4 regions of the Desulfosporosinus burensis genome follow, and region 2 is predicted to be linked to each of the others. Evidence: riboswitches for the same ligand, from Rfam matches in the RefSeq annotation. Region 2 holds a riboswitch; each other region holds the start of a gene.
The links. A riboswitch is a leader RNA that binds a small molecule or an ion and turns the genes downstream of it on or off. The one in region 2 is predicted to bind cobalamin.
Positions count from the first base shown of each region.

Region 1 (7,823 bases), on a different contig from region 2:
TAAAATACTAAAAGTTCTTTCTTAATGAATTAATCACACAGTCCACATCCTGAATTGAATTAAAATGACTGAAACTAAAGCGTATCGTTCCATGCGGAAACGTACCAAGCGTGTGATGGGCTGCTGGAGCACAATGAAGGCCGCAACGGGTCATGATCCCAAAGTCCTTAAATAATTGATAGCTAACTTCTGCATTATCGTGATTCAAAAAGTTAAGAGAAGCAATCCCTGTTCGGTCTTGTTTTTGGTCGGGGCCAATGAGCTGAATACCAGGAATAGTTTGCACATTTTGTATAAACCTGTGAACAAGATTAAGCTCTTTTTCTCTAATAGTAGTAATGCCTTCCGCGCTTAAGTATTTAAGTGAGGCATTAAGCCCGTAAATACCTGGCAAGTTTAATGTGCCCGCTTCAAAATGATCGGGCATATAATTTGGTTGAAGAACACTCTCTGATGCGCTCCCTGTTCCCCCTTCGATCAAGGGTTCAACCAGAGAGGCTAATTTATCGTTAAGGTAAAAGCCGCCTATTCCTTGGGGTCCTAAGAGACCTTTATGGCCTGTAAAAGCTAACGCATCGGCCTTTAGTCTAATAAAGTCTATGGTTAAGAAACCAGCTGTCTGTGCGCAATCAATGATAAAAAACAGATTATGCTCCTGGCATAGTTTGCCGACTTCTTCTAAAGGTAATATCGTTCCACTGACATTGGAAGCATGCGTCATAATAACCGCTTTTGTATTAGACCTAATATGGAGGCATAAGTCACTGGTGCGAAGTTCCCCTTTGGTATTACAGAGAACCGTTGATAGTTCAACCCCTTTTTCAGCCAATGAAGCTAGGGGACGCATAACTGCGTTATGTTCCATGGAAGAAACAATCACATGATCTCCCGGTTTCAATAACCCTTTGAGGATAACATTAAGACTTTCTGTAATATTTTTAGTAAAAATCACGTTTTCTGGTTTAGGAAAATTAAACAGGCTACACAGAAGTTCCCGTGTTTCATAGACAATGTTGGCAGCTTCAAATGATGCCGTGTAAAGCCCTCGGTTAATATTACAGCCACTATTGGTTAGAAATCCAGCTACGGCATCAGCCACACCAGGAGCCTTAGGGAAAGAAGTGGCTGCATTATCTAAGTATAATCCGTCCATGACACCATTCCTTTTATAAGAGCTTCGTCGCTTAACGAAGCTCTTACAATTATTGAGTTCACTCCTCAGCACGATAAACTAATTTGTACTGATTCCCTTCAACAGCATAAATCTTCTCGATTTCGTCAGAAATAATCGCGGAAAGATCGCTGGTAAAGTGAAATTTTACACCCATACCACAACTGGAAGTCAACTTGCGGGGTAAAGGGATTAATTCTCCTATATAGTTGGATTTTTTTATAAATTTTGCAAATTTTATAGCAGAAGAATTTGTGTAGAATAACACAATATAGTTCATAATACTATTTCTTCGCGGATATTTCAAAGGTATTAGTGTCGCCATCGAGTTCGACAGTATTAATAGTGTAGCCTGTTAAGTTCAAGTATCTTTCCACATTTAGTTTTGCTGTTTTGCTGTCAACTAGAACAGTTACTTCAGTCGAACATACTTCCAGCGCCTTCTTGGTCATAAGTACTGGTTGGGGACAGGACATTCCTCTTGTATCAATTTGCGCCAATCTTAACACCTCCTTGTACAGTTGCTTTCACATCTTTTTCTAGGTTGAAATAAGCAATTATAAGTAAGAGAGCAAAACCAATGAGTACCGCGATTTTTCCGTTAGGGGAAGGACCTTGAGCACTTGCGGCAAGGGAAAAGTTATGAGCAAAGGCAGCTCCAGCAGACATCCCTAAAACAGTTATGACAGAATCAACATTTCCTTCAGCGGCTAGAATAAGTTGTCTTAAGGGGCACCCTCCCAGAAGCACAGAACCCCATCCTGCGAGTGCCATGCCTAGAAAATTCCATAACCCATCAACATGTGCAACGGATTGGCCAGTAAAACCGAGTTTATAAAAACCAAAGTATAAATTTCCCAAGCTTGCAAAAACAATGATTGAGATAAATCCTAAAATTAAATAAGTATCTTTAAAAAGAATAGCATCTCGAATACCACCTACCATGCATAACCTTGTTCGTTGTACTAAGACCCCGACGATCAATCCTGCAGCAAGAGCAATCCACACTGGCGCATGCCCAGCTCCTGGACCTTTGGTACTAAAGAAGATAAAGGCAGGTGCTACAAGGAGAAGGACAAAAAGCCCGACATTAATCATTGGAAAAAGGTAACCTTCTAGTTTGGACAGTTTATAAGTTCTCTTAAGACTAAACCCACTTTTTAAGAAAACAATGCCAACGATAATCCCAGCTGCAAAACCAGCTAGGCCAAACAGGACATTAAGGTCACCGCCCCCAAGCCTTAAGACCATGCGGAGGGGACAACCTAAAAACATTAAAGCACCAATCATAACTACAAAACCAAGAATAAATCGAATGAAAGGGGATGAGCCTCCTCGAACATCAAACTCTTTTTTAGCAAATGTCATCAGAAAGGCTCCCAGGACAATCCCGATAATTTCCGGACGTATGTACTGAACAACGTCTGCGCGATGTAATCCCAAGGCTCCCGTTGTGTCCCGAATAAAGCACGCGATACAAATTCCCATGTTCACAGGATTACCAAAGCGAACTAGGATGACAGCAAGAATCCCAATGACTGCTCCCGTAAAAATAATGCCTTTTTTACTATCCATTTTACTTCCTCCTTTTTATAGAATCAGAGTTCGGAATATTAAAAGTTTAAATCTGTTTTATCCCTCCTTCTTATCATAACGCTATAGTAATACAGTGATATAATATTATTATAATGTTAATAATGCAACAACTATTCCAATTTATTTAAAATTTGAATATTAAGAAGCCCCAGGCTTTTCGCAGCATTGGTTTTCAGAAGATAGAAAGTAATACTCCTTGAAGGAAAATATTGTGCTGCTTTCAAGGAATAAAGTTAGCATCCTTTCCTCATACTACGATTAATGTAGAAAGGGTTGGCGAAATTTTATGAGTTGTTCAAGTATAAAACATCGCTATGAACAAATGAAGGGCCAGGGGGGTATTCACTTCATAGATGCTTTGACTCTTTATAGTGACCTCAAGGGGTCACTGGATGCCCATAATTTAGAAATAAAAGAGTTGCAAAAAAGTAATGATCAAACTAGCATTTAGCATTTACAAAACCATATTACAGAGGGGAACCAATTGTTATCAGAGTTCGAGACCATGACTCTGCACTAAACAATAGTAAACTGAAAAAGCAGTACATAACTATATAATACGAACCAACACCCTAGGCTACAAAAAGTTGCCTAGGGTGTTGGTTAAATCTTTTCTAAGATAATACGGTGGTTGAGAAGGGTCATGTCTTTTATTCTGGCTTTAATAAACATTTGTTTTCCAAAGATATCTACGAGTTTAAGACCATCTTCAAAGGGCTCGATGGTATCAACGGACTTCATGAGCATCACTTCGTTTTCTCCATCTTTGAGAAAAGCATTCGATTCACACATCACAGTTCGCTCCTTCTTTTATGAATTATAAAAGCCTATACCAGAACAAGTTCATAAGCAGTTGCCTAGGACAGGATCATTTTCTGTTAGGGTCAGACCCAATGATATCTTGACGGTCAGATCAGAATATCTTTAGGTCTGAAGTTGTTAGTATTCCGTAAGGATCCAAACTTTCCTTATGGATTATGAGTTGACATTTTCGCACGTAAGATGCAGGAAGATTTTGAAGGCGTTTTGGAACGTCGAATTCATTACTTTACAAACTATGGGAAGACAGCTGGCATGGGCTCATATGCCAATAATCACCTCCTTTGAAAAATGAAAAAGACCATGGAAATAATGACCAGACTTAATGCCAGGTCAAGACCTCCATGGTCTCTTTTTTCATAATGAATAGTTGCCTATGTTAATAGTATTCTACATAAAAGTGTTAATCCCTTCTGCGTTTTTTATTTTTTTATGAGTTTTTAATAGTTATCCCCATGGAAAACGTGTTTGCTCCTAAAGTCGTTATTAAACTTCATGGTTGACACATTAGGTTAATATACGATAACATGATAACAATTGAATATTGGAAAATAAAGGTGCAAGTACTAAGAGTACAGCTTAAAAGGGAAGCAGGTTAAAGGCCTGCACGGTCCCGCCACTGTAATGGGGAGATGTTTCATACTATTGGCCACTGGTACATACCGGGAAGGCGTGAAGCATTAATGAACCTAAGTCAGAAGACCTGCCTTTGTTAATGAACCAATGACTCTACGAGCGATAGGGGGGTTCCATAAGTAACTGTTGTATTCAGGGAAATACATAGCCTCTTGGCGCTCATCGTCAAGGGGCTTTTCTAATTGGAAAATTAGTAATTTGAAAAAATTGGAGGTTATTCAACCGATGTTAACAGGAATTATTAAACGTAATGGGAGAATTGAGGCTTTTAAGCAAGAGAAAATCATGAATGCAATTTTTAAAGCCGCTACAGCTTGTGGAGGATCGGACTATGAGCGTGCTGAGGAAATAGGCAGACAGGTTGTCGATGTCTTAAATAGAGATTATTGGGACAAGCAACCGGATGTAGAATCGATCCAAGATCTCGTCGAAAAAGTCCTCATAGAAAACGGACATGCCAAAACAGCCAAAGCATTCATACTTTATCGTCAGAAAAGGAAAAGCACCCGTGAGATGGATGCTCTTATTGGAGCGACCATTGGAATGTTTTCCGACTACTTAGGAGATAAGGACTGGCAAATTAGTGAGAATGCGAACACACAAAAAAGTGTTAATGGTTTAAACAATTACATACGAGAAGTCTTTACCAAAAAGTATTGGCTTTATGAAATCTATCCTCAGGAAGTTCGAGAGGCGCATGAAAGCGGAGACTGCCACATCCATGACCTGGGCTTTTTTGGACCCTATTGTGCAGGATGGGATTTGAGACAGCTCCTTCTTGACGGATTCGGAGGAGTACCTGGCAAGGTAGAAAGCGGCCCAGCCAAACATTTACGGTCTTTCCTTGGGCAAATCGTCAATTCTACCTTTACGACACAAGGAGAAACTGCCGGAGCACAGGCTTGGTCAAGTTTTGACACCTATTGTGCGCCGTTTATACGGAATGATCAATTGACCTTTACCCAAGTCAAACAGTGCTTGCAAGAATTTGTTTTTAACATCAATGTTCCCACGAGGGTCGGATTTCAGTGCCCCTTCTCCAACCTTACCTTTGATATAAAGGTACCTGCTACCTTGAGAGATGAGCAGGTCATGATTGGCGGAACCTATACTAAGGATAAATATGGAGATTTTCAGGACGAGCTGGATATGTTCAACTTAGCGTTCTGTGAAGTGATGCTGGAAGGAGATTCCAAGGGAAGAGTGTTTACGTTCCCAATTCCAACCCTTAACATTACCAAAGACTTTGATTGGGAGAGTCCTGTAGCGGATGCCTTTATGAGAATTACTTGTAAGTATGGAATTCCTTATTTCGCTAATTATGTCAACTCAGAGCTGTCTCCCGAAGATGCCGTATCCATGTGCTGCCGGTTAAGGCTTGATACCGGTGAACTTAGAAAAAGAGGTGGGGGTTTGTTCGGAAGCAATCCTCTCACAGGATCAATCGGTGTATTTACAATTAACCTGCCCAGATTAGCGTATCTATCCAAGACAAAACAGGAATTTATGGAACGTCTGAAACAAATGGCGGAAATCGGGCGCACGGCCTTGGAAATCAAGCGGAAAATTATTGAGCAGCAGTCAGAAAGGGGACTGTATCCCTATTCATGCTATTATTTGAGACATTCAAAGGAGCGGACTGGGCATTATTGGCACAATCATTTCAGTACGATCGGTATCGTCGGCATGAATGAGGCGTTACTGAATTTCATGGGAAAAGGAATTGAAACTGAAGAAGGGCGGGAGTTTTCGGTTAGTGTCATGAACTATTTGAGAGAGCTGCTGGTTAAATTTCAACATGAGACCGGAAACGTCTACAATTTAGAGGCGACGCCAGCAGAGGGAACATCATACCGTCTGGCTATGTTGGATACTAAAAGGTATGACTCAATTATTACTGCTGGTGATAAAGTCCCTTATTATTCAAACTCAACCCAACTTCCGGTAGGCTATACGGATGATATTTTTGAGGTTTTGGAGCTACAGGACGAATTGCAGTCTCTTTACACAGGGGGAACGGTTCAGCACCTTTATCTTGGAGAAGCGGTTGAGGATATTAAGGTTTGTAAGCAACTTATTCAAAAGATATTTACCAAACACAAAATCCCCTACATCTCCATCACCCCAACCTTCAGTATCTGCAAATCTCACGGATACATCAGCGGAGAACATTTCACTTGCCCTGAATGTGGTGCCGAAGCCGAAGTATGGTCCAGAGTGACAGGTTATCTTAGACCGGTCAAGAACTATAATCTTGGAAAGAAAGAAGAGTACGACCAGAGGAAAAAATTCGTAATGCCAGAGGTGGTATGATGAATATTGCCGGATTCGTGAAGACCTCCTTTGTGGATTATCCGGGTAAGATAGCGTCTGTGGTTTTTACTCAGGGCTGTAATTTAAGATGTGGTTATTGTCACAATTTCAGTCTTATAGATGAAAATGACACCTCAAACGGTATTCTGCCTGAAGAAATTTTTGAATGGCTTTCAAAAAGAAAAGGAATGATCGATGCAGTGGTTATAAGCGGCGGAGAGCCGACGTTGCAAAAGTATCTTCACGTTTTTATCGAAGAATTGAAAGCAATGAGTTTACTCGTAAAGCTTGACACAAACGGAACAAATTCAGGTATCTTGAGAGCGTTGATTGATGACCATCTGCTGGATTTTATCGCTATGGACTTAAAGGCTCCGCTCAACAAATATGAAAGAATTACAGGGACAAGCCAGTTGGAGTTATCGTCAATTCGAGAAAGTGTGGAAGTTATTAAAAATAGCGGACTTGTTCATGAGTTCAGGACAACACTTTGCCCTGAACTCGAAGCAGATGATATACCAAGCATTATGTTAGATTTCGAAATTGCTTCAAATTACGTGGTGCAGAGCTGCAGAAGCACGGATTTTAAAATAATATCCAGGAACAAGCCGGATTTGAAGAGATTGACTTGGTGGTCTGAAAAGAATTTGTCCTTCTCTTTTCGAGGATTTGAAGTCGGCTAAGTAATGATGTACTGGGTGATGTAGTGCCTTTGTCCTAACCGCCTCGGCGAGTGCCGTGAGGCAATAATTTTAAGCGGGAGGAGAAATAAGCATGCAACTAGGGCTTATCCATATTTATACTGGTGCAGGGAAAGGGAAGACGACAGCAGCAGTCGGATTGGGGATCAGGGCGTATGGACAGGGACTTAAGGTCCTCATGGTTCAATTTTTAAAAGGATGGACTACGGGAGAAATGAAGGTCATCGCCAGCTTAGGACCGTGCTTTCAACTCCTTTAATACAAAGAGAATGACAAATTCACTTGGGGAATGACAGATGAAGAAATGGGAGGAATAAAAGGAGAAATGCGAATTGGTCTGAACTATACTATTGAGGCCGTCATGAGCGGAGAATGGGATTTGATCATCATGGACGAGATTATGGCCGCTGTGAATGGCGGGTTTCTGCCTCTAGAGGAAGTAGTCGAGCTTGTTAAGACCAAGCCACTAAAATTGGAACTCGTTCTGACAGGGCGGGATGCCCCATCAAAGCTGATCGAGTTAGCTGATTATGTCTCGGAAATAACTGCCTGCAAACATCCCATGAAAAAGGGCATCATGGCGCGAG
Region 1 covers NZ_BAAHYN010000015.1:93,596-101,418, reverse strand. Annotated here, with positions in the region: gene ACYQ3Q_RS23205 (aminotransferase class V-fold PLP-dependent enzyme) at 8-1,153, opposite strand; gene ACYQ3Q_RS23200 (putative Se/S carrier protein) at 1,212-1,451, opposite strand; gene ACYQ3Q_RS23195 (sulfurtransferase TusA family protein) at 1,456-1,680, opposite strand; gene yedE (YedE family putative selenium transporter) at 1,658-2,746, opposite strand; gene ACYQ3Q_RS23185 (CooT family nickel-binding protein) at 3,371-3,559, opposite strand; partial or broken gene ACYQ3Q_RS23180 (hypothetical protein) at 3,740-3,832, shown strand; cobalamin riboswitch at 4,125-4,311, shown strand; gene ACYQ3Q_RS23175 (ribonucleoside triphosphate reductase) at 4,448-6,535, shown strand; gene ACYQ3Q_RS23170 (anaerobic ribonucleoside-triphosphate reductase activating protein) at 6,532-7,218, shown strand; partial or broken gene ACYQ3Q_RS23165 (cob(I)yrinic acid a,c-diamide adenosyltransferase) at 7,310-7,823, shown strand, end outside.
Region 1: linked by a shared signal. The riboswitch ahead of ACYQ3Q_RS23175 (ribonucleoside triphosphate reductase) and the one ahead of thiC (phosphomethylpyrimidine synthase ThiC) in region 2 are both predicted to bind cobalamin.

Region 2 (7,823 bases):
TTAAAAACATTTCGTAAAGATCTCTATCTTGAAGAACTCCTACTAAAAACATAAGGGCACAAATACTTATGGCTGCGATGCCTAAGATTTTCCCTAACTCCTCAATTTTCTTTTGAAGAGGGGTTTGCTCGTCTACTGATTCTTCGAGCATGGTGGCAATTTTTCCAATTTGAGTATCCATTCCTGTAGCAACAGCGATGCCGACTCCACGACCATAGGTTGCCAAGGTGGACTTAAACGCCATATTTTTTTGATCCCCAAGAGGGGTATCCTCAGCTTCAATAAGTAAATTTGCCTGTTTATCTGAGGGAACGGATTCCCCGGTAAGTGCTGATTCCTCAATCTGAAGATTGGCTGTTTCTATAAGGCGGAGGTCACAAGGAATGTATCTTCCAGCATCGATTATCACGACATCCCCAGAGACTACTTCTTGAGAAGGAATTTCCTTTAATGTCCCATCTCTTTTCACTAATGCTTTAGGAGTCGAAAGCTTTTTCAAGGCATCGAGAGCTTTTTCGGCCTTAGATTCTTGGATGACCCCTACGATGGCATTAATAAGAATCACAATTCCAATAATAACAGCATCGCTTATTTCCCCAATAAATCCAGAAATAAGAGCAGCACCGATTAAAATATAGATCATGATATTGTTTAGTTGAGAGAGGAAAATCCTAAGTAAAGTTTTAGGCTTCTTAGTTACTAACTCATTTAAACCGTACTTTTCTCGTCGTTGAATTACTTCATTCTCAGATAAACCGGTGGTTGAGTTTACTTCCAATTCCTTTAGTACATATTCGGTATTTTTATTAAACCACATAATATCACCTCTTGATTAAGTATTCGCAGAAAAATAAAAAAAAGACTTATATAAACATTATTTTTATACCAACTTGTATAGCCTAGCAAACCTCCCTCTTCAAACGATTGATGCATCTAGCATGTCACGGATCCTCCTTGGATGATTATGGCACAATTTGTGCAACAATACCAAGACTATGCACTTTTAGAAGGGAATGATAAAACTAAGATGTGCGTTTATTCTTTGGAAGGATTATAATAAAACGAGTGACAGAGGAGGTAACAATGAACTATATAGTGTTTGATTTGGAATTCAATATGTTTTTTAAATTCAAAGAAGGGGATTATGCAAATCCAGCTTTGAAAAGTGAAATCATTCAAATCGGAGCGGTCAAACTCAACGAACGATTGGAGACCATTGGCGAGTTCAATTTAATCGTTAAGCCAGTGATTTATAAGAGAATAAACCCCTATGTTAAGAAGAAAACGACGATCAATACAAGGCAGGTTAGTCAAGGAACCCCTTTCAATCAAGCAATCAAGAGCTTTAGTTCATGGCTTGGAAAGGACTCTGTTTTATGCTCTTGGGGACATGATGATATTTTAGGTTTAAGAGATAATTGCCAGTTTTTTGGCTTTGGCTCACTATCCTTTGACAGATTTATTAATATTCAGCAAATCTATATGAATCATGGGGTTATAACAATGCAACCAAGTCTAGAAAATGCCGTGGAAGCCTTAGGGATTGAAAAAACTTTTCCCTTTCACGATGCATTAAGTGATGCTTTCTATACCTCAGAGATTTTCAAAAAGGTCTTTGATTTTTCTGAAGGGGCCATAATAAACTGGGAAAAGAACCAAATCGAAAATGAAATAAAAGTTAAAGAGTTGAAGGCTTTCCTTGACAAAGTGACTATATCATGTCCGCAATGTTCCAAACTTATAGAGAAAGATAAGGAAGTCACTAAAACAAAGAAATATTTTGCCTTTGGCTATTGTACAGAATGCAAGCACCAAATTCGACTTGTTTCTAGAATCGTGCACAGTAGTGGGGAGTACAGCATAATTTCCAAAAATTCTATCTATAAAACAGAAGAAGCATCAGAGTGAGGATGATAATAAGATAAGCTTGTAATGAAATCTTCAATAATTATCGACAAAAGACCTTGTCAACGATACGTTTATTGTTTATACTATGCTTAGAAAATTTAATTACTACAGGTGCCTCACTATGAGGAGAATAGGGAAGTCGGTGTAAGTCCGGCGCGGTCCCGCCACTGTAAACGGGGAGCAAGAAGTATATAACCACGGGGTAGTTCCCGGAAGGTGCTTCAGACGTGTTGATCCGTAAGCCAGGAGACCTGCCTGTAGTTAGTAAAGCCTACCTTGTCGAAGAACCAAGAGTAGCGTGAATGAGATTATGGAAAAGTCTCTAGTCACTGTGTGATTAGAGGCTTTTTTTGTTTTTTCACTCCAGAATGTTCTTTTCAAGGTAATGACTCCAAACATAGAAAGGAGAGTTTATGGTGTTGACGTTAATGGAAATGGCCCAAGAGGGTCGGGAAATCCCGTTGTTTACCTTGGTAGCACGAAGCGAACAAATGAATGTCCAACTACTTATGGAACGGGTTGCTACCGGACGGATTGTTATTCCCTATAACCGTCATCACAAGCCCCAAAGACCTCAAGGATTTGGGCTAGGCCTAAGTACCAAGGTTAGTGCCAGTATTGGCTTAGCTACAGACGAGGATAGTCTTACGGATGAACTATTTAAAGTGGATGAGGCCATCAGGGCAGGAACCAATGCTATCATGGATTTGAGTACAGCCGGCAATATGGACGAGGCAAGGCGGACAATTATAAAAAGAGTACCGTTGCCTTTAGGTACACTACCCGTTTATCAGGCTTTTGCTGAAGCTGTACATACTAAGGGTTCAGCCTTAGCACTTGAGCCAGATGATTTTTTCAAGGTTATGGAACGCCAAGCTGCCGATGGAGTGGATTTTATGGCTTTGCATAGCGCCCTTCACTCCGGATTATTTAAAACGGCTAAGGAAGACCAGCGGGTCCTAAATCTGGTCAGCCGAGGCGGGTCCTTGCTAATGGGCTGGATGCTTTATCATAACAAGGAAAACTTTTTGTTTACTATGTTTGACCGCATCCTGGAAATTGCCAAAAAGTATGAAGTGACCTTAAGTTTAGCAGATGCTATGCGACCAGGTGCAGGTGCCGATTCATTATGTCGTTCGCAGGCAGAAGAACTCGTTATTTTAGGCGAGTTGGTGAAGCGAAGCAGACAAGCAGGGGTTCAAATCATGATTAAGGGACCTGGTCACACTCCACCTAATCAAATCGCGACTACGGTTAAATTTGAAAAACAAGTATGTCAAGGTGCTCCGTATTTTGTCTTCGGTCCGGTATCGACGGATGTAGCCCCAGGATATGACGAAATAACAGCTGCTATTGGAGGAGCGATGGCTGGTGCTGCTGGAGCAGACATTCTCTGCTATGTCACACCCGCTGAACATATAGGTTATCCCAATGCGCAGGATGTCTATCGGGGAGTGGTGGCTTCGCGTATTGCTGCTCATGTAGCTGATCTAGCCAAAGGGTACCCAGGAGCAGAAAAATGGGACCTGAAAATGAGTCAAGCACGGCGGGCGCAGAATCTAGAGGCTCAGAAAACGTTAGCTTTAGATCGAGAAAGGCTTAAAGATTTTCACTCAAGCGAAAAACCTTTCTGCAAAAAATGCGAAAAGGGTTGTGCTATGGCTGTAGCGGGCGAGTTCTTTCAAGAACTGCCGTGGGAGTGCTGAGGCGAGGTTCGAGGTGCGTGGTTCGAAGTAGTGAACTCATTCAACTAAAGTTGAACATCGAGACTTCGGTGGGGGAGTCTCACGATTGGATGAATAACGATGATCGCAATCACATTTGTCCCTGGATAAGTTCAGCTAAGCTAAGCACTACATGAAGTTGGTAAAATTATTTTCATAAATGAAAAAATAGAATTTGAATGGAGAGATTAAAATGACACAACTTATTAAAGCAAGACAAGGTATTATTACGCCTGAGGTAGAGAGATTAGCTAAGGTAGAAGGGCTTACAGCGGATCAGTTATGTGAGAAGGTAGCTCAAGGTCGGGTCGTGATCTTAAAGAACAATCAACGCAAGAACTCGGTCGCGATTGCAGTAGGGGAAGGACTTCGCACCAAAGTGAATGCTAACGTCGGGACGTCACCGGACTGTGTAGACTTCGCGGATGAGATTCATAAAATAAAGGTTGCCGTTGCGGCTGGTGCGGATTCGATTATGGAATTAAGTATTGGCGGAGATGTTGATGCCTTCCACCGTCAAGTACTCGATAACTTCACATTACCTGTCGGTTCTGTTCCAAGCTATCAAGGTGGTATGGAGAGTATTGCTAAGCACGGAAGCGTTGTCGGTATGACTGCTGAGGATATGTTTGAAATGATTGAACGTCAGGCAAAGCGGGGCATCGATTTTATGGCTATTCATGCTGCTTTAAATATGTCTATTATTGAACGATTAAAAAATCAAGGACGAATTACAGATATAGTAAGTCGTGGAGGGGCCTTTTTAACTGGCTGGATGTTTCACAACGAGCAAGAGAATCCGCTCTATGCTCAATTTGATCGTGTGCTAGAGATTTGTAAAAAATACGATGTAACACTTAGTGTTGGAGATGCGATCCGACCTGGTTGTATCGAAGATTCTCTGGACCGTGCCCAAGTTCAAGGTTTGATTGTGGCTGGAGAATTGGTGCAACGAGCCTTAGAAGCGGGGGTTCAGGTGATGGTAGAAGGCCCGGGCCATGTCCCTGTAGATCAAATCCCAGCCACGATTTTGCTCCAAAAACAACTCTGTCATCATGTTCCGTACTATATACTTGGCAATTTAGTTACGGATATTGCGCCGGGTTATGACCATATCACAGGAGCCATTGGAGCTACAGCGGCTGCTATGGCAGGTGCAAACTTCATTTGCTATGTCACACCAGCCGAACATCTGCGCTTACCAACCGCTGAAGATGTGCATGCAGGGGTGATTGCTATTCGCATCGCCACTCATGCTGCCGATATAGTTAATGGTGTTAAGGGTGCACGGGAATGGGACTTAGCCATGGCTCATGCTCGTAAAGCATTAGATTGGGAAAAACAAATTGAACTGTCCATTGATCCTCCAACAGCTCGCCGGATCCGAGGAGAGCGTAACGAAGAGGGAGCGGAAGCTTGTTCTATGTGTGGAGGTTTCTGTGCCATGAAATTAGTTGGGGAACACCTTGGGAAAACTGGAGGAACTTGCTAACTGCGAGAAGAGGACATTATAGACAAGGAGGGTGAGGTAAATGAGCCAAATTGGGGTCATTATGGGAAGTGATTCAGATTATCTAGTTATGGAGGAAGCCCTGGAAGTTCTTCGTCAATTTGGAGTTCCTTTTGAAGTTATAATTTCTTCTGCCCAAAGAACCTTAAAACGAACAGTTGATTGGGTAAAAGGTTTTGAAGCCCAAGGTGGAAAACTCATTATCGCGGCGGCAGGTTTAGCGGCCCATTTGCCAGGGGTTGTTGCTGGTGCAACGATTTTACCTGTCATCGGTGTACCTATGAACAGTGGAGCCATGGAAGGAATCGACGCCCTTTACTCCATAGTACAAATGCCCCCGGGAATTCCTGTGGCGACCGTAGGCATCGGCGCTGCAAGGAATGCGGCGTTGCTTGCGGTACAGATTCTAGCGATCCAAGATAGTGCCTTGAGTATTAGGGTTAAAGACTATCGAACTCAGATGCAAAGGGATATCGAGGCGAAGGACGAAGCGTTGCAGAAGCGGTTAAGCGAAGAAATTTGAAGACTAAGCACTAAACTAAGGGGAGGGGGGCAAACGTGTTCGACTTTAGAGAGGATACACCGAAAGAGGAATGCGGAGTCTTTGGGATCTATGCCCCCACTCTGGAGGTTGCTCGTGTAACGTACTACGGGCTCTATGCTCTGCAACACCGAGGACAGGAGAGTGCTGGAATCGCTGTTTCAGATGGACGAAGCATTGATGTGCATAAAGGAATGGGCTTGGTATCGGAAGTGTTTTCAGACCATGTTGTGGATTGCTTGAAGGGGAAAATGGCAATCGGACATGTCAGATACTCCCCAAAGGGTTCAAAGCTGCTTGCGAATGCTCAGCCTTTGGTAGTACACTACCAAAAAGGCATGATGGCCTTGGCTCATAATGGAAGTTTAACCAATGCCTTAGAACTACGTGAAGAACTGGGGAAAAACGGGGCAGTTTTCCAAACAACGATTGATAGCGAAGTGATGATTAACCTCATTACTCGCTATCGCCGGGAGTCCTTGGAAGATGCGCTGCTTAAGACCATGATGGATCTACGTGGAGCGTATGCCGTGGTTATCTTGGCAGAGGATAAACTTATTGGACTCAGGGATCCCCATGGCGTTCGTCCCTTATGTATTGGGCGTATCGGCGATGGGTATTGCTTGGCCTCAGAAAGTTGTGCTCTCGATACCATTGGTGCAGAGTTTGTGAGGGATGTGGAGCCCGGTGAAATTGTGGTGATCGATGAAGAGGGACTCCGCTCACACCAGAGATTTTCTAAACTAGAACGCACGTCGTGTGCCTTTGAATATATCCATTTTGCCCGACCGGACAGTACAATTGATCAGCTGAGTGTCTCGGAAAGTAGACGTCAGATGGGCATTGAACTGGCCCGTGAATATCCAGTCGAGGCGGATCTTGTGATTGCGGTCCCAGACTCCGGGACTGCTTCTGCCTTGGGGTATGCCACAGCACTGGGGCTTTCCTTTGGAGAAGGGGTTATTAAAAACCGTTATGTCCATCGAAGCTATATTCAACCGACTCAACAAATGCGAGAAGTGGACGTTCGTCTGAAGCTCAATGCTAATGCAAGTGTCCTGAAAAATAAGCGCGTTGTTATGATTGATGATTCGATTATCCAAGGAACCACCAGTTCGAAACTAGTGGAAATGGCCAGAAAAGCAGGGGCCAAAGAAGTACATTTTCTAATCAGTTCTCCTCCGGTAGCCTATCCGTGCTTCTATGGGGTTGACACGGTAAAACGAGAAAAACTCATTGCCAATCAATTGGATATAAAGGGAATTCGGGAGTTTGTAGGAGCAGATTCGCTACACTATATCTCTGAGGAAGGCTTGCTTCGAGCACTTGGGACGGACTGTGTTTGCTTAGCCTGTTTTGATGGAGCGTATCCCATTCCGGTTTGAATTTAATGAGACTAAAAAAGTGACATTTAGTGGACGCAATTGGAGATCCTGAGGGGAGGTAATAAAGATGGGATCGACACCCTTTTTTCGGCATAATCCCCAGGGTGTAGGACCTCAGTATTTGGAAGACCTGGCAACAGGGTACTGGTTTTCTGAGGCACTGTTTACGGCTGTTGAACTGGAAGTCTTTACTTTTCTGGAGTCTGAAGGCATGACGACTGACGAAATTTCGGGAGTACTGGATATGCCTCCGCCTGGTCTGGAGCGTTTTCTTCAAACCCTTTGCTCTATAGGGCTCGTGGTTTGTGAGGGTAAATGTTATTATAATACCAAACTTGCCAGCGACTATCTTGTCCCTGGTAAGAGTGGGTATCAAGGAGATTCGATCCTTTGGCGTAAAGGCCTTAGGCTAGGATGGCAGGACCTTACCGAATGCCTTAAGGCTGGCGGCAGAGTGAATTTTCCAGTCGAAGAAGAGGGTCAAGAGCAGTTTGCCAAGCGGATCCGTAAGTATATCAATGCTATGGATAATATTGCTATAACTAAGGTGGCAGAGATTCTGCCCTTCTTCGAGGGGCTTGATCTGAAGGGGGCGATACTTGATATAGGGACCGGCTCTGGGGCGATTGCCGGCGGTTTTATGGAGAGTTTTCCTTCTTTATCGGCAACTTTAGTGGATATTCAGGAAGTCCTCAGCTATACACAGGAGTTGATGGACAAGAAGGGGTTGGGGAAACGGGTTTCCTACATACCGA
Region 2 covers NZ_BAAHYN010000007.1:159,355-167,177, reverse strand. Annotated here, with positions in the region: gene ACYQ3Q_RS14155 (calcium-translocating P-type ATPase, PMCA-type) at 1-817, opposite strand, end outside; gene ACYQ3Q_RS14150 (3'-5' exonuclease) at 1,084-1,908, shown strand; cobalamin riboswitch at 2,001-2,181, shown strand; gene thiC (phosphomethylpyrimidine synthase ThiC) at 2,328-3,614, shown strand; gene bzaB (B12 lower ligand biosynthesis ThiC-like protein BzaB) at 3,826-5,124, shown strand; gene purE (5-(carboxyamino)imidazole ribonucleotide mutase) at 5,165-5,665, shown strand; gene purF (amidophosphoribosyltransferase) at 5,701-7,068, shown strand; gene ACYQ3Q_RS14125 (DUF2284 domain-containing protein) at 7,136-7,823, shown strand, end outside.

Region 3 (7,823 bases), on a different contig from region 2:
TCCAAACAAAGCAGCAGCAATTATGGCTTTTAGTATTGGGGCAATATTTCTGTTCTTCATTTTTATTTCCTCTTATCCAATTTTAACCCGCTAGATCATTCTTTACAGGAATGCTTCTAAACAAATCTTCCCTTGTTTTTGGCAACGGGGTAGACGGAGGTAACCATCCTTTTTGAACCAACTCAATATGCATTTCTATCAGCCATGGAAGGGCTAAATCGGCACGTTTAACAATCTCTGGGCGCAGGAATAGTTTCCCAGGTTCTCCGTGGGCAATGATCTCTCCACTGTACATTATTGCTATCCGATCTGACCAGGTATAAGCTAAATCGACATCGTGAGTCGATAGGATAGTCGTTATACCCTCCCTGCTCAGCTTTCCTAGAAGCTGCATGAATTCCTGGGAGTGACGCGGGTCCAGCCCTGCTGTTGGTTCATCAAATATTATGACTTCTGGTTCCATCGCCAGAACGCCAGCGATAGAAACTCGTTTCTTCTGCCCATAACTTAACAGGTGAGTGGGTTTATCTTCAAGGTCTGTCGTTTCCGTATCTGCCAGGGCTTGTTTAACTCTCTCTGTCACCACTTCTTCCGAAAGTCCGAGATTGAGAGGACCAAACGAGATATCTTGATACACACTAGCGGAAAACAACTGACTATCCGGATCTTGAAAGACGATTCCAACTTTCTTGCGTAATTCGATCAGAGCCTTGTTTTTATAAGAAATATCTTGTCCGCGATACTTGATAGAACCTAAGTTCGGACGATAGATTCCGTTAAATTGCATGAATAACGTGGATTTACCGGCACCGTTTGAACCCAGAATCGCTAGCTTTTCTCCTTTTTCAACCTGTAAACTCACTTTGCGCAAGGCCTTTGTACCATCAGGATAAGAATATTCTAGGTCAACCGCTTCAAGTATAATTTCCGGCAAATTTATCCCCTCCCTAGTAAATTCAACAAGATCAAAGGAATCTCAAAAACAGTTATAATCATGTAATTTCTAAGATTAATTGGATATTTCTTGGTCAGCACCTTAATCTCTCCCGTGTAACACCGCGCTGCCATGGCATTGTATAGTTCTTGAGATTTGACGAAAACCTTCCCCAGAAGCGCAGAGAAGAGCCGACTCATAGAACGGAAAGAACTTTTCATTGAGATAAAGCCTGAACGAGAGGCCTGGGCACGATGAATAGTGGTAGCTGTTTCCATAAAGACAAAGATAAAACGATAAATCAGCACCATTAATTCAGTAATAATACTAGGAACTTTCATCTTATGGAGTACTGTAATTATTTCAGTCATGGGAGTGGTTAGGGCTAGAAAGTAAAGACAGGAAACAGCCCCTATCGATCTTAGAAAGAGATGAACTGCGGTGATCAGATCTGGGTAGTGTATTCCTACTGTTAGGCCATTAATAGTTTGAGCTAACCAAAACCCCGAAGGATTGGTCGAGACTGAAAAAGCAATCGTTAAAACGCTGATCAGGAGAAACGAAAGAGGAACAAGCATTAGCTTGACAAAAACTCGGGCGGGGATGCCTGCTTTGCAGACTATCCCTATAGCCATTATGGCTAACACAATAAGAGGGGTGATTACTGTAGGAGAAGTTAGGCACACTACCATGGTGATTATCGCAAAAAGAGACTTTTCCACCGGGTGAACTGTTTTTAGATTATTGCTATAGGCGTAACAATCAATGCTAATCATGCTTGATCCTTCTTGCAGACACTGTGTTTACCCTTGGCATAACCTATATAATAGAAGAAAAATCCGCTTCCGAGGGCTGCCTGCAGGGCAAACAAGAAAGTTTCGACTTCTCCGCTCGGCGGTTCATATAAGGGTTTAAACCAAGATTCATAATTAGGAGCGAGAGTGCTGATAGCTGCTGAGGCTCGTTGATCAGCTCCGGCGAATTCGCCACCACGTACCAGAAAAAGGGGACCAAAGGCCAGTAAAACTACAATTAACAGTAATATCCCATTCTTTACAATCGGTTTCATGCTTTTACCTCCCGTTTGTTGTTAGGTAATTCTTTTCCAGTAAATACGCCTAAAAACTGCAACTCTTTTTTACTGTAGGTACTTAGAATATTAATCACCAGAACAGTAAGGATACCTTCGCTTATGGCTAAGGGAAGCTGAGTGAACGCAAAGATGCTCATGAATTTTAGTGCGGAAGCCATTACTCCGCCCGAAGCCGCGGGAAAAGCCAGCCCCAACTGGAAAGAGGTTGTAATGTAGGTCATTAGATCCCCCAAAGTGGCTGATAGAAAAACCGATAGCCACAGGGGAGCTCCCAATTTATTACAACCCTTATAGATACCATAAGAGACAAAAGGTCCCACAATCCCCATAGAAAACGTGTTTGCTCCGAGGGTCGTTATTCCACCATGAGCTATTAGAAGGGCTTGAAAGATTAAGACAATCATTCCCAAGACGGTCATCGCTAAAGGTCCGAACAGAATGGTACCTAGACCTACGCCTGTCGGATGCGAACAACTACCAGTTACCGACGGAATTTTCAGGGCAGACAAAACAAAAGCAAAGGCTCCGGCCATACCGAGCAGCATCTTTAAACTGGGATGGAGAGTCACTGTTTTCTTAATGGAACGTACCCCAGCAATAACAAACGGAATCATAACAATCCACCAGAAGGCGGCCCAGTTAAAGGGCAAGAATCCTTCCATAATATGCATAGCATAAGCATTATTAGGAAAGATCATATAGACAACCAGAACGTAGGTTATTAATAGGCCGATATTCTTAAACTTGCGTAGACCCATAAAATTAACAACTCCTTTTGATTTCTAACCCATTATCTTCTAATGAAGAATTTGTCCCCCACTGATCATAACACCGTACCCTATACCCCATGCTTTGGTTAATAAAAACAAAAAAACCCTTCACCAATAGAAGGGTAAAAAGCTTAACCAGTATCAGGTAACAATAGCAGTCCTGAAGACACAGGTATCCACCCCCTAACATTCCCGTAGGTAGTTGCAAATTCGGAATAAGCAGGTCTCCTGGCTCAAGATCTTCGTCAAATCACGTCTTCCCGGATAAATTCCAGTGACAACTATGTGAGTTAACTCCCTTGTACAGTGGCGGGCACCGCGTCAGCTTCAACTGACTTCCCTTTTCAATTCTTTCCCTCGGAAAAGAATCACTCATTCCTATATTTAATTGTCTTTTACAGTAACATAAAATATTGCATCTGTCTATTACTTAAAATATATTCAATATCAGTAGCGTTGCATAAAGCTTTTACGCAAAAGTCAAATTCTATGTTACAAAGAAAACCAACGGAAAATGGCGTAAACTGCAGATATCCCTGATTATTCCTGTCAAAACCATAAAAAAAGCCTTATAATTAGAGTTAGGGTAGTTCTTGCCCAAATCTCTAATCATAAGGAGATAAAAAATGCAAGGCAAGAATACTACAAAATCCACATTTATGCAACTGTTTCAACCGGTTTTTTCTAAAAATATTTGGACTAAAATTCATCAAGAAGTTCCAGACCTTGATAAGCGAGTCCAAAAACTTAAAACAAACCAACTCGCGTTACTTATCAGTAATGCTCAACTCCAAGAATTTAAAGCTTTACGAAAAATCAGTGCCAGTGTTCAAAGTAATGACTTCAGTCGTACCATTGGCTTAGAAAGCATTAGTCATAGTCAAATTTCACGAAGACTTAGAACTCTTCCTGTTAGAGTCTCGGAAATGCTTTTTAAAAACCTATTAAACGAAGTAGCTCAGAAAAAAGGGTTCGGACTGATCCAGCAACGCCTTGGAAACCTGTTCATGATTGATGCATCTACGATAAGCTTGTGCCTTTCTAAGTATCCTTGGGCTGTGTTTAGAAAAACCAAGGCCGGAATCAAAATGCATCTGCGACTAAGTTTCGACGGAATGGCTGTCCCTGACGCAGTGATTATTACTCCGGCAAAGACGGCAGACAAGAAGAAACTGGATGAACTGATTGTCAAAGATACTGACGCCCTTAATATTTTTGACCGGGGTTACGTGGATTACAAACTATTTGATGACTACTGTGAAAAGGGTATTCGATTTGTAACTCGCCTTAAAGAGAATGCTGTGGTTGAGTTTCTTGGACAACGAAACGTTGAAGAAGATGGTCCAATTGAAGAAGACGTTGATGTTATTCTTGGAACGAACAGCCGAAAAATGAAGCATAAACTTCGTGTCATTACCATTGATGATTCGGTCAACGAACCCTTTTCCATCGTCACGAATGACTTTAATCGAAGTGCCGAGGAATTTGGTGAGATTTACCGGTATCGCTGGCAAATAGAGCTGTTCTTTAAGTGGCTGAAACAACACGCTCAGATCAAACATTTTTACGGCACAAGTGAGACATCAGTTATTAACCAGTTACTTTTAGCACTCATGACTTATTGCGCACTCGTTCTTCTAAAACTTGAAATCGAGGATAAAAGAGACTTACTGAATTTGCAAAGAAGCGTTATCTCTTGTTTATTTGAAAGCTATGATTCGTTTCTAGAAAAGCTTCGGCGAAAATGGGGAAACGGTTCTCGGAGAATCAACTATGATCGTATTTACAAAATGACAGAGCATCAGATTATGAATGAAGAGACGGATTGGCTCAATGATTTAACCTACGATCCCGTTATCCCCTAAAGTTATATTATGTAAAAATGTGGAAAAGAACTACCTTCTATGTCAACGCTCCTTTGGCCTATGGGAGGAAAAACCACATGGATGTATACACCAATAATGGTATATTAAGTAATTATAGAGAAAGCATTTTCTTTATTGACATGACTCGATCTAGTTTGATGCAACGCTACTGATTCAATATATTTCTGAGAGTTTAACTGGGCTGCCTCAATTTGATTGCAAAATCACTTTTTTGATAGGGTTATGCTCATAATTCACTTATTTTTTTAGTTAATCTAGTGGTTCAAAGTGGATGTGAACATTCTCCAAACGAGCCACATTGTTTTTCAGTTCGCTTTTTATACTGTTTGATATCGTTTCCAGTTTATCCACAGTAAAATCGCCCCGAACTCCACAATGCAAGAACGTTGAAACCTTGTTCCCCTTGCGGTATAGCTTTATGTCATGGCAGTCTACATTGTCCCTTATTTTTAGGACTGCAGTTTTTATGTTATCGATAATATCCTGCTGTGTTTCAGTAATATCCTCAGTTTCTACCACTTGTTCAGCTCGTTCAAAGTAAAGACTCACATTGTCAACATTGTTTATTGCCTTCTGAACCATGTTGCCAATCCTATGGGATAATTCATGGGAATCCTTTAGGGTTAAGTTTTCCTCCAATTCTATGTGTGCAGTAATCTTCTTTTTTCCTTCAAGTTCATAAACATGTATATTATGAACATTTGTACAATTAGGAATCTGGTTTATTAATTCCTCTAAAGTGCGGTTAAGACTTAAATCAGCATTCCCGACAGCATCAACAGGAAATGTGCTGACCACAATATCACACCTCGGTATTTTCTCTGAAATCCTTTCCCTGATTTCATGAACTATAGTATGAACGCTTCTATGGCTTTGATATGGGTCAACGCCAACATTTATATCAATATACTGAACTGCCCCAGAAGGTCTGAGCCTGATTTCTGCAACCTGAATAACACTGGTGATTTTGCAGATTTCCTCTTCGATCATTTCTTTCATCCCGTTTGGTGCAGTATCTAACAAAACATCGATGGTCTCTCTGCCAAGCTTGATGCTCACCTTAATAACAAGCAGCGCAACCCCCAAAGCAGCTACTGGGTCTGCGTACTTTAAAACAGGTATGTTGAAATAATCACCTATCCAAACACACATCAAGCCCACTATAACTACTGAGGAACTCCATATATCACTGCTAAAATGAAGTGCATCCGCTTCTAATGCCTGACTGCCATGTTCCTTGGCAGCCTTCTTCAACACTCTTACTCTTGAGGCATCAACCATGATTGAAATAATCATGGTTAATACGCCCCACTGAATTCCAATTAATTCCACACTTTTGCCCAAAAACAACTTTTCCACAGCTTCATATATAATCCATACACAGGTTATGAGGAGTAAAGCTGTCTCTATAAGAGCTGAAAAACTTTCTATCTTCCCATGTCCATAGTGATGCTTAGAATCTGCAGGTTTATCGGAAAACTTTACTGCAAAAAAGGTTATAAGCGCAGCGCATAAATCCAATGCAGAATGCAATGCCTCAGATAAGATTCCTAAGCTGCCTGTAAAAATACCCACTACAGTTTTCATTAATGTGAGGAAAACTGCTGCAAAAACAGAACTCAATGCTGCCTTTTGTTTGTCTATAACCAAGATCAGACCACTCCCATTAACTTATTGAATTAATAAGTAACTTGAAAATTCAACTTGTTAATTATACTATCGTAAGTATTCAATTGATTCAACCGTGACAACCAGTATGTCAAGTTCCTCCATTTTATATTTACTGATTTTCAGCATAGCACTTTCTACTTAAATGATGGAAGCAGTATTTCGACCCGAACCCCTCCATCCGTTCTATTCGTCGTGGTTATCTTCCCCCCGTGCTGATCAAGGATGCTGTGCACAACAGATAACCCCAACCCGGTACCTTTTTCCTTCGTCGTAAAAAACGGATCATAAATATAGGGCATGTCGTCCGGTGAAATACCTGGTCCCTCGTCACTGACGGCGAAACCTACAAAGCCAGCTTGTCGAACTCCCTCTAGCTGAATCACACCGCCATCTCCCTGGGCATCGATGGCATTGAGTAAGATATTCAGTATGACCTGCTTAATCTGATCCGGGTCGACCTCAACCACTTGCTCCTCAATTTGGCTTCGCGCTTGTATTAATTCAATATGATGTTGCCCCAGGGCAGGCTGGATCAGGGAAACTCCTTCTTCCAAGAGTTTCCCTAACTCAATCCCACCACGTACAGGCTCTTTAGGACGGGCAAAGGACAGAAACTCGCTCACCAAGCGATTTAACCGTTCACACTCTTCCAGAAGCACCCTACAGTATTCTGAAACAACTCCATCCTCAATTTTCTCCTGCGCCAGTAGTTGGATGCTCACTTTCATAATTCCCAAGGGATTGCGTATTTCATGGGCCAACCCGGCGCTCATATGCCCCAGCGCCGTTAATCGTTCCGTTTGCCGTATCTCACCCTCCAATCGTTTTCGTTCCTGCCCTTCTTGCTTTAACTTCTCCACCAACTGCGTTTGAACTTGCAAGGCGAGCTGATGTTTGCGTGACGCCTTCCGTTCCTGCTCAGTCAAGAATCCAGTTAACCAGCCGATTACGTTTATCAAGCCTATTTCCACCCACTGCGTATACATGGCCGATGGCGCCATTGCCTGGAGATATATCATCAACGGCAGGATGAGGACCGTAATGACCAAGCCGGATATTATCCCCCCAGCAGGGCCAAAACGCATGGCAGCATAAATCACCGGGAGGTAGTACGCGAATTGCAATAAAATGTGATAGTTCATTTCGTAATGGTAATTCGTGTAGTGAATGACCGTCAAAATCACTACAACAATCCCAATCGCGATAAGATCAAAGAGAGTCCGAGCACGATCTTGTGCAGGGGGTTCATGATTTAGCAAAGAAGATCTCCTCTCTATCCTTTTATCCTCCCCTAAGTGGGGATCTATTCTTGTATTTTAACATATACAAGAGTAGGACAGGCACCCATTGTAAGCTGCTTATCCTACTCTACCCTTTTCTCTTTACAATTCCTTGTTACCGGACATATTTAATGATCCTATCCTTTAGCATAATCAAATTTCAGGATTAACCTTTTTTCAAGCACCTTG
Region 3 covers NZ_BAAHYN010000001.1:169,769-177,591, forward strand. Annotated here, with positions in the region: gene ACYQ3Q_RS00940 (DMT family transporter) at 1-60, opposite strand, end outside; gene ACYQ3Q_RS00945 (energy-coupling factor ABC transporter ATP-binding protein) at 83-934, opposite strand; gene cbiQ (cobalt ECF transporter T component CbiQ) at 937-1,710, opposite strand; gene ACYQ3Q_RS00955 (energy-coupling factor ABC transporter substrate-binding protein) at 1,707-2,003, opposite strand; gene ACYQ3Q_RS00960 (energy-coupling factor ABC transporter permease) at 2,000-2,785, opposite strand; cobalamin riboswitch at 2,999-3,188, opposite strand; gene ACYQ3Q_RS00965 (IS4 family transposase) at 3,424-4,662, shown strand; gene ACYQ3Q_RS00970 (cation diffusion facilitator family transporter) at 4,933-6,333, opposite strand; gene ACYQ3Q_RS00975 (two-component system sensor histidine kinase NtrB) at 6,489-7,613, opposite strand.
Region 3: linked by a shared signal. The riboswitch ahead of ACYQ3Q_RS00960 (energy-coupling factor ABC transporter permease) and the one ahead of thiC (phosphomethylpyrimidine synthase ThiC) in region 2 are both predicted to bind cobalamin.

Region 4 (7,823 bases), on a different contig from region 2:
GTGGGAGCTTAAAGGGTCAATTTTTGCATTGTAAGAGAAAATTATTGAACAGTCCAGTTGTCGCATAATCACACCGGCTGTTGTATTAATGCAACAGCCGGTGCGCTTGCGAAGAATGTAGTGCCCTCGGCTCTAAAAGACAAGTTAGCGTCGCATTTTCGCACCAGATGTTATAGAGAACTCATTGTTTCAGCGACTCTTGAGTTGGCATGATATTTGCATTAAATACTGTTCAAAGAAGTCTGAAAAGTGAATAAACAACAATTATAATGGGGGTGCGATTTTATGAAAAAGCCTGGCGAAGAAAAGTTAAGTTATTTATTTCAACCTGGGAAGATCGGCAAATACACCACGAAAAACAGAGTTAAGTACGGAGCTTGTTGAGTCTCCAATTACAACACCCGTGATGGTGTTATTACTCCAAGGGAACTCGCCCGAGATAAAGTTATTGCGGGAACGGGTTGTGGAATTATTACGAACCAAGGTGCCTATCCAGATCCCTTAGGGGAAGGGAAATCGTATTTTCGCCAGATCGCTTTGTTCGATGATAAGTTTTTGCCCCAATTTGAACAAATTGCAGGTTATATCCATGATAACGAGGCAGTGGCCATTCAGCAGATTTTGCATGCTGGCAGGTATGGGGGAATTGACCTAGGTTATTGTGTCCAACCCTCGGTAGTACCTCAAACCCTACCCCATTTCCGTCAGCCCCGGGAAGTAACTAAAGAACAAATTAAAGCCATGGTAACCCAACATGCAGAAGCAGCTAAACGGGCGATTAAGGCTGGTTTTGACGGCACAGAAATCACTAGTTTTATGGGTTATCTATTAGCGAACTTTAATTCCAAGTTCACTAACCGCAGGACGGATGAATACGGTGGTTCAGTAGAAAACAGGGGTCGTTTCATGCGGGAACTGATCTACGCTATCAAAGAAGCCCAAGGGGATGATCATCCATTAATCGTCCGCCTCAATGGGGCCGAACTTATGGACGCGCATGGTGGCAACACAGAGGATGAATGTTTTGAACTCATGAAGATGGCCGGAGATGCCGGAGTAGATATGATCAGTGTAACCGTCGGTTGGCAAGAAGCACCGGAATCTTCCATCGGGCGGGATGTTCCTCCCGGTCACTGGAACCGTCTAGCCATCAGGGCCAAAAAACTTTTACCGAATATACCCATAACCTTCGGGGTACGGTTACCTAATCCAGTGATGGCCAATCAGAACATTGCCGATGGCGAATTCGACTATTGGGAAGTTTGTCGGCCAATGCTTGCAGAGCCGGAACTTTTGCATAAAGCAGCAGAGGATCGCCTGGATGAGGCAAAACATTGCTTAGGCTGTATGAATTGTCTAGCCCGACTATTTAGAGATCTACCTTATCTCTGTACCAATAATCCTGCCTTAGGCCATGAAGTTGAACCGGAATACCATATTACTCCGGCTGTGGTTAAAAAGAAGATTATGGTTGTCGGAGCAGGGCCAGCAGGGATTGAGTGCGCAATAACCGCAACTAAGCGAGGGCATGATGTTACAATTTATGATAAGAGTGACAGCATCGGCGGTGGTCTTGTAGGCTATGCAGCCTATGACATTGCCAATAAAGAGGACCTCCAAAGCCAAATATCCTATTATAAAACCATGCTCGATAAGTTAGGAATCAAGGTCAACCTCAATACCGATGTAAACCCCAAGCTTATGAGAAGTGTTCTTCATCAATATGATGTCGCAGTGCTTGCCGTGGGAGCTGGAGTTGATATGAGTGCCATCCCGGTACCGGAACAAGAAGGGGTATTAGTAATGGCTGCCGATGTTGCTAGAGGAAAGGTTAAAGTGGGGCAAAAGGTGGTCGTATTAGGGGGCGGCAAGATTGGTTTGACCTTGGCGGAAGGCCTTACTCAGGAGGGTAAAGAAGTCACCATTGTGGAAAAGGAAAAACGCATTGCCGGCGATGTCATCCCCACTTGGAAATGGCGGCATTCCTCTTGGATAGACCAACTGAAAATAAGGACCTTAACTCTTTGTAAACCGATAAAAATCGGAGCAGGTGGAGTAACCGTCGTCAATGACAAAGGGGAAGAGATTTTTGTCGAGGCAGATACGGTGATTGTTGCCTCACCCAGAAAGCCAAATCAAGAGTTGTTCCAAGAGTTTGAATTTATGGTTGATGAGTTACACGGGATTGGTGATGCCTTAGTTCCCAGGGGACTCTTACAGGCTATTCATGAGGGATATCGTTTAGGCGTACGGATTTAGATGAGAGATACGGGGGTGAGCTATCGTGGTATCAACAGTCTACGAAACGTTTTTAGATGCTGAAAGCTGGCAAGCCATACTTGACCGCAGGCAGGAGATCTTTACCGATATGCTACCAGGAGCCAGCTTAGGGATATTGCCCAAAAAAGAGTTTGAATCCCCCGTTGGAACCATGTTGATCTGGCGAAGGCAAGCCGATAAAATGATAGTTGATTACCAATCCTTTACAGGTTTTCAGAATGCCAGTGTAGACCTATTGATGATAGCTGATGATGCAGCCCTAGAGTCCCTGCAGAGTAAAGCACAAGATAATCCCTTTCATGAAATGAGAGAACAGATTCGCCAGGGCAATATCCTCTATTATGTCATGAAAAACAAGAATGAACTACTAAACTTAGGCTATGAAGAGTTAGTAGAGGTTTTAGGGATTCCAATTCTGGGGGCTTGTCGTTAACCTTGAAACTGTCTGGGAGAGTTTTGAGTAGGCTTGAAGGAGCAGTGGTAGAAATGATTTTTTTAAATCCAAGTGGGGCCCCGGAACTCGGCTGTAGTGAGTGTAGTTGCCGTTGGTATGACCGTTTAACGAATAGTTGCTATGAGTGTGGCCAGGTAGTTTCGGAGGAAGAAATTGCGGAATATCAGGCAGCTTTGGAATTGTTTTATGCCGAAAGAGGCATTAAACCTTAAATCGCCTAAGGAGGAGTAAGCTTGTCAGAAGTAAATGCTGATGTTATCAAGAAGCTGGAAAGAGATTGGCGTTCCATGATTTTCATTTCCCATGATTTTTTCCATCGCTGGAGAATGGTTCTGGAGGAAAAATTTGGAGCAGAGGAAACCGTCGCCTTAGTAGATCGCTTTTGGGAATCAGTTGGAGAGGGAACTGCGGAAAGTTATCTCAAGCGAGGACGAGATACTGCGGACCTAGAACAAATAGTCAATGCCTTTGTGCGAGCTAGTCTGGTCATGGGTGAAAGAGCTAAATCGGTTAAAGAAGGAAATGACGTTCTCCTCATCCATGATAGCTGTCCGTGGGTAGGTTCTTACAAGGATTACGGAGCACCGGGACAATGTCAAGCAGGGTGTGACAAGTGGTTTGAGACGGCGCTCAAGGTAATCTCACAGGATTTCACTGTCCGAACAGATAGCTGTTTGGCTTCTGGTGAAAGCACCTGTACCCGACGCTACTCTAGAAAGAATAATGGATAATTAGTCGGAGGGATGAAAGCTGGTGTGATTATTAGATCAGCCAGCTTTTCCTTATATATCTTAAGTGATTTTACGTAGTATACAGTGAATTGACTAATTAAGTATATTCAAAATCAGTAGCGTTGCATCAAACTAGATCGAGTCATGTCAATAAAGAAAATGCTTTCTCTATAATTACTTAATATACCATTATTGGTGTATACATCCATGTGGTTTTTCCTCCCATAGGCCAAAGGAGCGTTGACATAGAAGGTAGTTCTTTTCCACATTTTTACATAATATAACTTTAGGGGATAACGGGATCGTAGGTTAAATCATTGAGCCAATCCGTCTCTTCATTCATAATCTGATGCTCTGTCATTTTGTAAATACGATCATAGTTGATTCTCCGAGAACCGTTTCCCCATTTTCGCCGAAGCTTTTCTAGAAACGAATCATAGCTTTCAAATAAACAAGAGATAACGCTTCTTTGCAAATTCAGTAAGTCTCTTTTATCCTCGATTTCAAGTTTTAGAAGAACGAGTGCGCAATAAGTCATGAGTGCTAAAAGTAACTGGTTAATAACTGATGTCTCACTTGTGCCGTAAAAATGTTTGATCTGAGCGTGTTGTTTCAGCCACTTAAAGAACAGCTCTATTTGCCAGCGATACCGGTAAATCTCACCAAATTCCTCGGCACTTCGATTAAAGTCATTCGTGACGATGGAAAAGGGTTCGTTGACCGAATCATCAATGGTAATGACACGAAGTTTATGCTTCATTTTTCGGCTGTTCGTTCCAAGAATAACATCAACGTCTTCTTCAATTGGACCATCTTCTTCAACGTTTCGTTGTCCAAGAAACTCAACCACAGCATTCTCTTTAAGGCGAGTTACAAATCGAATACCCTTTTCACAGTAGTCATCAAATAGTTTGTAATCCACGTAACCCCGGTCAAAAATATTAAGGGCGTCAGTATCTTTGACAATCAGTTCATCCAGTTTCTTCTTGTCTGCCGTCTTTGCCGGAGTAATAATCACTGCGTCAGGGACAGCCATTCCGTCGAAACTTAGTCGCAGATGCATTTTGATTCCGGCCTTGGTTTTTCTAAACACAGCCCAAGGATACTTAGAAAGGCACAAGCTTATCGTAGATGCATCAATCATGAACAGGTTTCCAAGGCGTTGCTGGATCAGTCCGAACCCTTTTTTCTGAGCTACTTCGTTTAATAGGTTTTTAAAAAGCATTTCCGAGACTCTAACAGGAAGAGTTCTAAGTCTTCGTGAAATTTGACTATGACTAATGCTTTCTAAGCCAATGGTACGACTGAAGTCATTACTTTGAACACTGGCACTGATTTTTCGTAAAGCTTTAAATTCTTGGAGTTGAGCATTACTGATAAGTAACGCGAGTTGGTTTGTTTTAAGTTTTTGGACTCGCTTATCAAGGTCTGGAACTTCTTGATGAATTTTAGTCCAAATATTTTTAGAAAAAACCGGTTGAAACAGTTGCATAAATGTGGATTTTGTAGTATTCTTGCCTTGCATTTTTTATCTCCTTATGATTAGAGATTTGGGCAAGAACTACCCTAACTCTAATTATAAGGCTTTTTTTATGGTTTTGACAGGAATAATCAGGGATATCTGCAGTTTACGCCATTTTCCGTTGGTTTTCTTTGTAACATAGAATTTGACTTTTGCGTAAAAGCTTTATGCAACGCTACTGATTCAAAATATTAACCAAAGTATTTCTCTAAGCATCTGCCATTACAAAGCCTAAGAAGCGCGTTATTAAATCTTTGACGATTACAGATCTAATAATGAATATGTAATCGAGCAAAAACTAAAAAAAAGCTAGAATTTAATCTTGTAATCTTAGGCATCTTGCATTAAAATACAGATAACTAAATATTCGTTTGTTACTGGTGCCCTTGAATGAGGGAGAATAGGGAACTGGGTGAAAATCCCGGACGGACCCACCACTGTAAAGAGGAGACTTATGCATTGCCACTGGGAAACCGGGAAGGCGTATAACGTTGATGATTCTGAGTCAGGAGACCTGCCTGTAACGTATTTAAGAACATGGATTAAGGTAAAGTTCATGGTCAATCTTCTTTCCAACCTTGAGTTGAGAAGAAAATTGACTATGAACTTTTTTATTTGACTTTTTAGAGAATGGGGTGAAACGATTGGGATACCAGGGTCGAGATGTTGAGGTTGTTTCGTTAAACAAGGCACAATATTTAGTGGCTTCCTGTGATTCCTGTGGTGCCATTGGTATGAAGGAATTAGATACATATCAGGTTCCCTGGTCTATTACAGGAAGGTTAACGACAAGAGTCGCTTTGTTAGAAGTCCTTTCCACAGGGGCTGTGCCAAAATTAATGACGGTGGCGATTTCTAATGAGCCGTACCCGACAGGAGATGAAATAATAAAGGGGGTGAACGATGAACTAGAAGCTGCAGGATTAGAAACTCTACCCATGGCGATCAGCACAGAAAAAAACATGACGACTCAGCAAACCGGTCTCGGAATTAGTGTGATCGGGGTGGCTGAGAAAAACAAGTTGCGTATTGGAACAGCCCAATCAGGAGATGACGTCTATTGTTTAGGCTTGCCTAAAGTTGGATCAGAGCTCAATAATCCAGAGGATCCAGAAATTGTCCAAGTCAAAGCTCTGCAGTTCCTCTTAGAGATCTCAAGTATTCATGACATCATTTCTGTAGGGTCAAGAGGGATACGTTTGGAAGCCGAACTACTTGCCTCCACGATAAACAAGCGATTGCACGTTGATTCAACTTGTCCTCTCGACTTGGATAAATCTGCTGGACCTTCGACCTGTCTTATATTTTCTTCTTCCGCTTTATTATCACAATCATCACTAACACCACTATCATTTCCGACATCTCTATCATCTACATCATCTACATCATCAAGGACGTTTGATCATGTCCTTTCATCAAAGTTTCCTTTATTACCTTTAACGAAAATCGGTACATTGTACTAAATTTAAGGAGGAATTGTTTATGAATAATTTAGAAACAGAACAACAGGACATAAAACTCTCCGCTTGGAGTGTCAAAAGACTATCGATTATGGCCATTTTTATTGCTTTAAGTGCTGTGGGATCACTGATTAAGATCCCAAGTCCGGTCGGAACTATCGGTATGGATTCGGCACCCGGATTTTTCGCTGCACTGGCCTTTGGAGGACTTACGGGGGCGATTGTCATTGCTTTTGGGCATTTGCTGACGGCAGCGGTGATCGGATTTCCTATGACGATTCCGATCCATTTATATATTGCTTTACAAATGGCCTTATGGGCTGTGGCCTATCGCTGGGTGAATGAAAAGCTCGGTTTGATTCCGGCTGTTATCGTCGGAATTATCCTGAATGGGGTTGTATCATCTTTTGCCATGCTGCCGTTGATGGGTATGGGAGGGGTAATGGGCTTGATGCCTTTTCTCGTCGTCGGGGCAGCTCTCAACGTGATTATTTCGGCAGTAGCCTACAAAGCAATTAAGGGAAGTCGACTCATTTAGGTGATGAGGTGAAACCGTGGAGACTGTAGATGCTGCAGAAGCTGCAGAAGCTGTAAGAACCGTAGAAATCGTGGAAACCGTAAAACCCGTTGAAAATGCTATCGAACTCCATAATATTTCTTATTGTTATCCGAACGCCCAAGAACTTAGTTTGAAAAACATAAGCTTGACCGTGGAAAAAGGAAAATTTATTGTCTTAATGGGATCCACAGGGGCGGGAAAAACAACCTTGAGTTTATGTCTAAACGGTCTAATTCCCCAGCTGCTGGAAGGAAAATTAACAGGACAGGTGAGCATAGCAGGCAAAAATGTAGGGAAAACTGCAGTTCAGTCGATGTCCAAAGTTCTTGGGCTTGTCCTACAGGATCCAGAGACCCAAATTATTGGTCGAACGGTTGAGGAGGACACCGCATTTGGCCCTCGCAATTTTTTAGTTCCCTTCGATGAGATTAATCTGAGGGTCGATCAAAGCTTAGAAAAAGTCCGCTTAAGAGGATATAAGCAACGTTTATCTGAAGAACTCTCAGGTGGAGAAAAACAACGCTTGGCGATTGCCGGTGTGCTCGTGATGGAACCTCAAATTTTGGTGCTGGATGAACCAACTTCAGAACTCGATCCGATAGGACGATCAGAAATCTATCAAACGCTGGATGATCTAAGACGGAAAAAGGATTTGACCATTTTGTTAGTTGAACACTCCAGCGAAGAACTGATTCACAAGGCAGATGAGGTCGTTGTCCTTAAGCAAGGGGAAGTCTTCTGGAGGGGACTGCCGACTGAACTCTTTCGCGATCTTCCCCTCTTGAGTCAGTTGGGGATAAAGCCGTTACCCGTCAGT
Region 4 covers NZ_BAAHYN010000008.1:201,301-209,123, forward strand. Annotated here, with positions in the region: gene ACYQ3Q_RS15795 (oxidoreductase) at 448-2,259, shown strand; gene ACYQ3Q_RS15800 (hypothetical protein) at 2,285-2,713, shown strand; gene ACYQ3Q_RS15805 (hypothetical protein) at 2,737-2,946, shown strand; gene ACYQ3Q_RS15810 (L-2-amino-thiazoline-4-carboxylic acid hydrolase) at 2,968-3,465, shown strand; gene ACYQ3Q_RS15815 (IS4 family transposase) at 3,752-4,990, opposite strand; cobalamin riboswitch at 5,349-5,523, shown strand; gene ACYQ3Q_RS15820 (AIR synthase family protein) at 5,632-6,450, shown strand; gene ACYQ3Q_RS15825 (ECF transporter S component) at 6,470-6,985, shown strand; gene ACYQ3Q_RS15830 (ABC transporter ATP-binding protein) at 7,056-7,823, shown strand, end outside.
Region 4: linked by a shared signal. The riboswitch ahead of ACYQ3Q_RS15820 (AIR synthase family protein) and the one ahead of thiC (phosphomethylpyrimidine synthase ThiC) in region 2 are both predicted to bind cobalamin.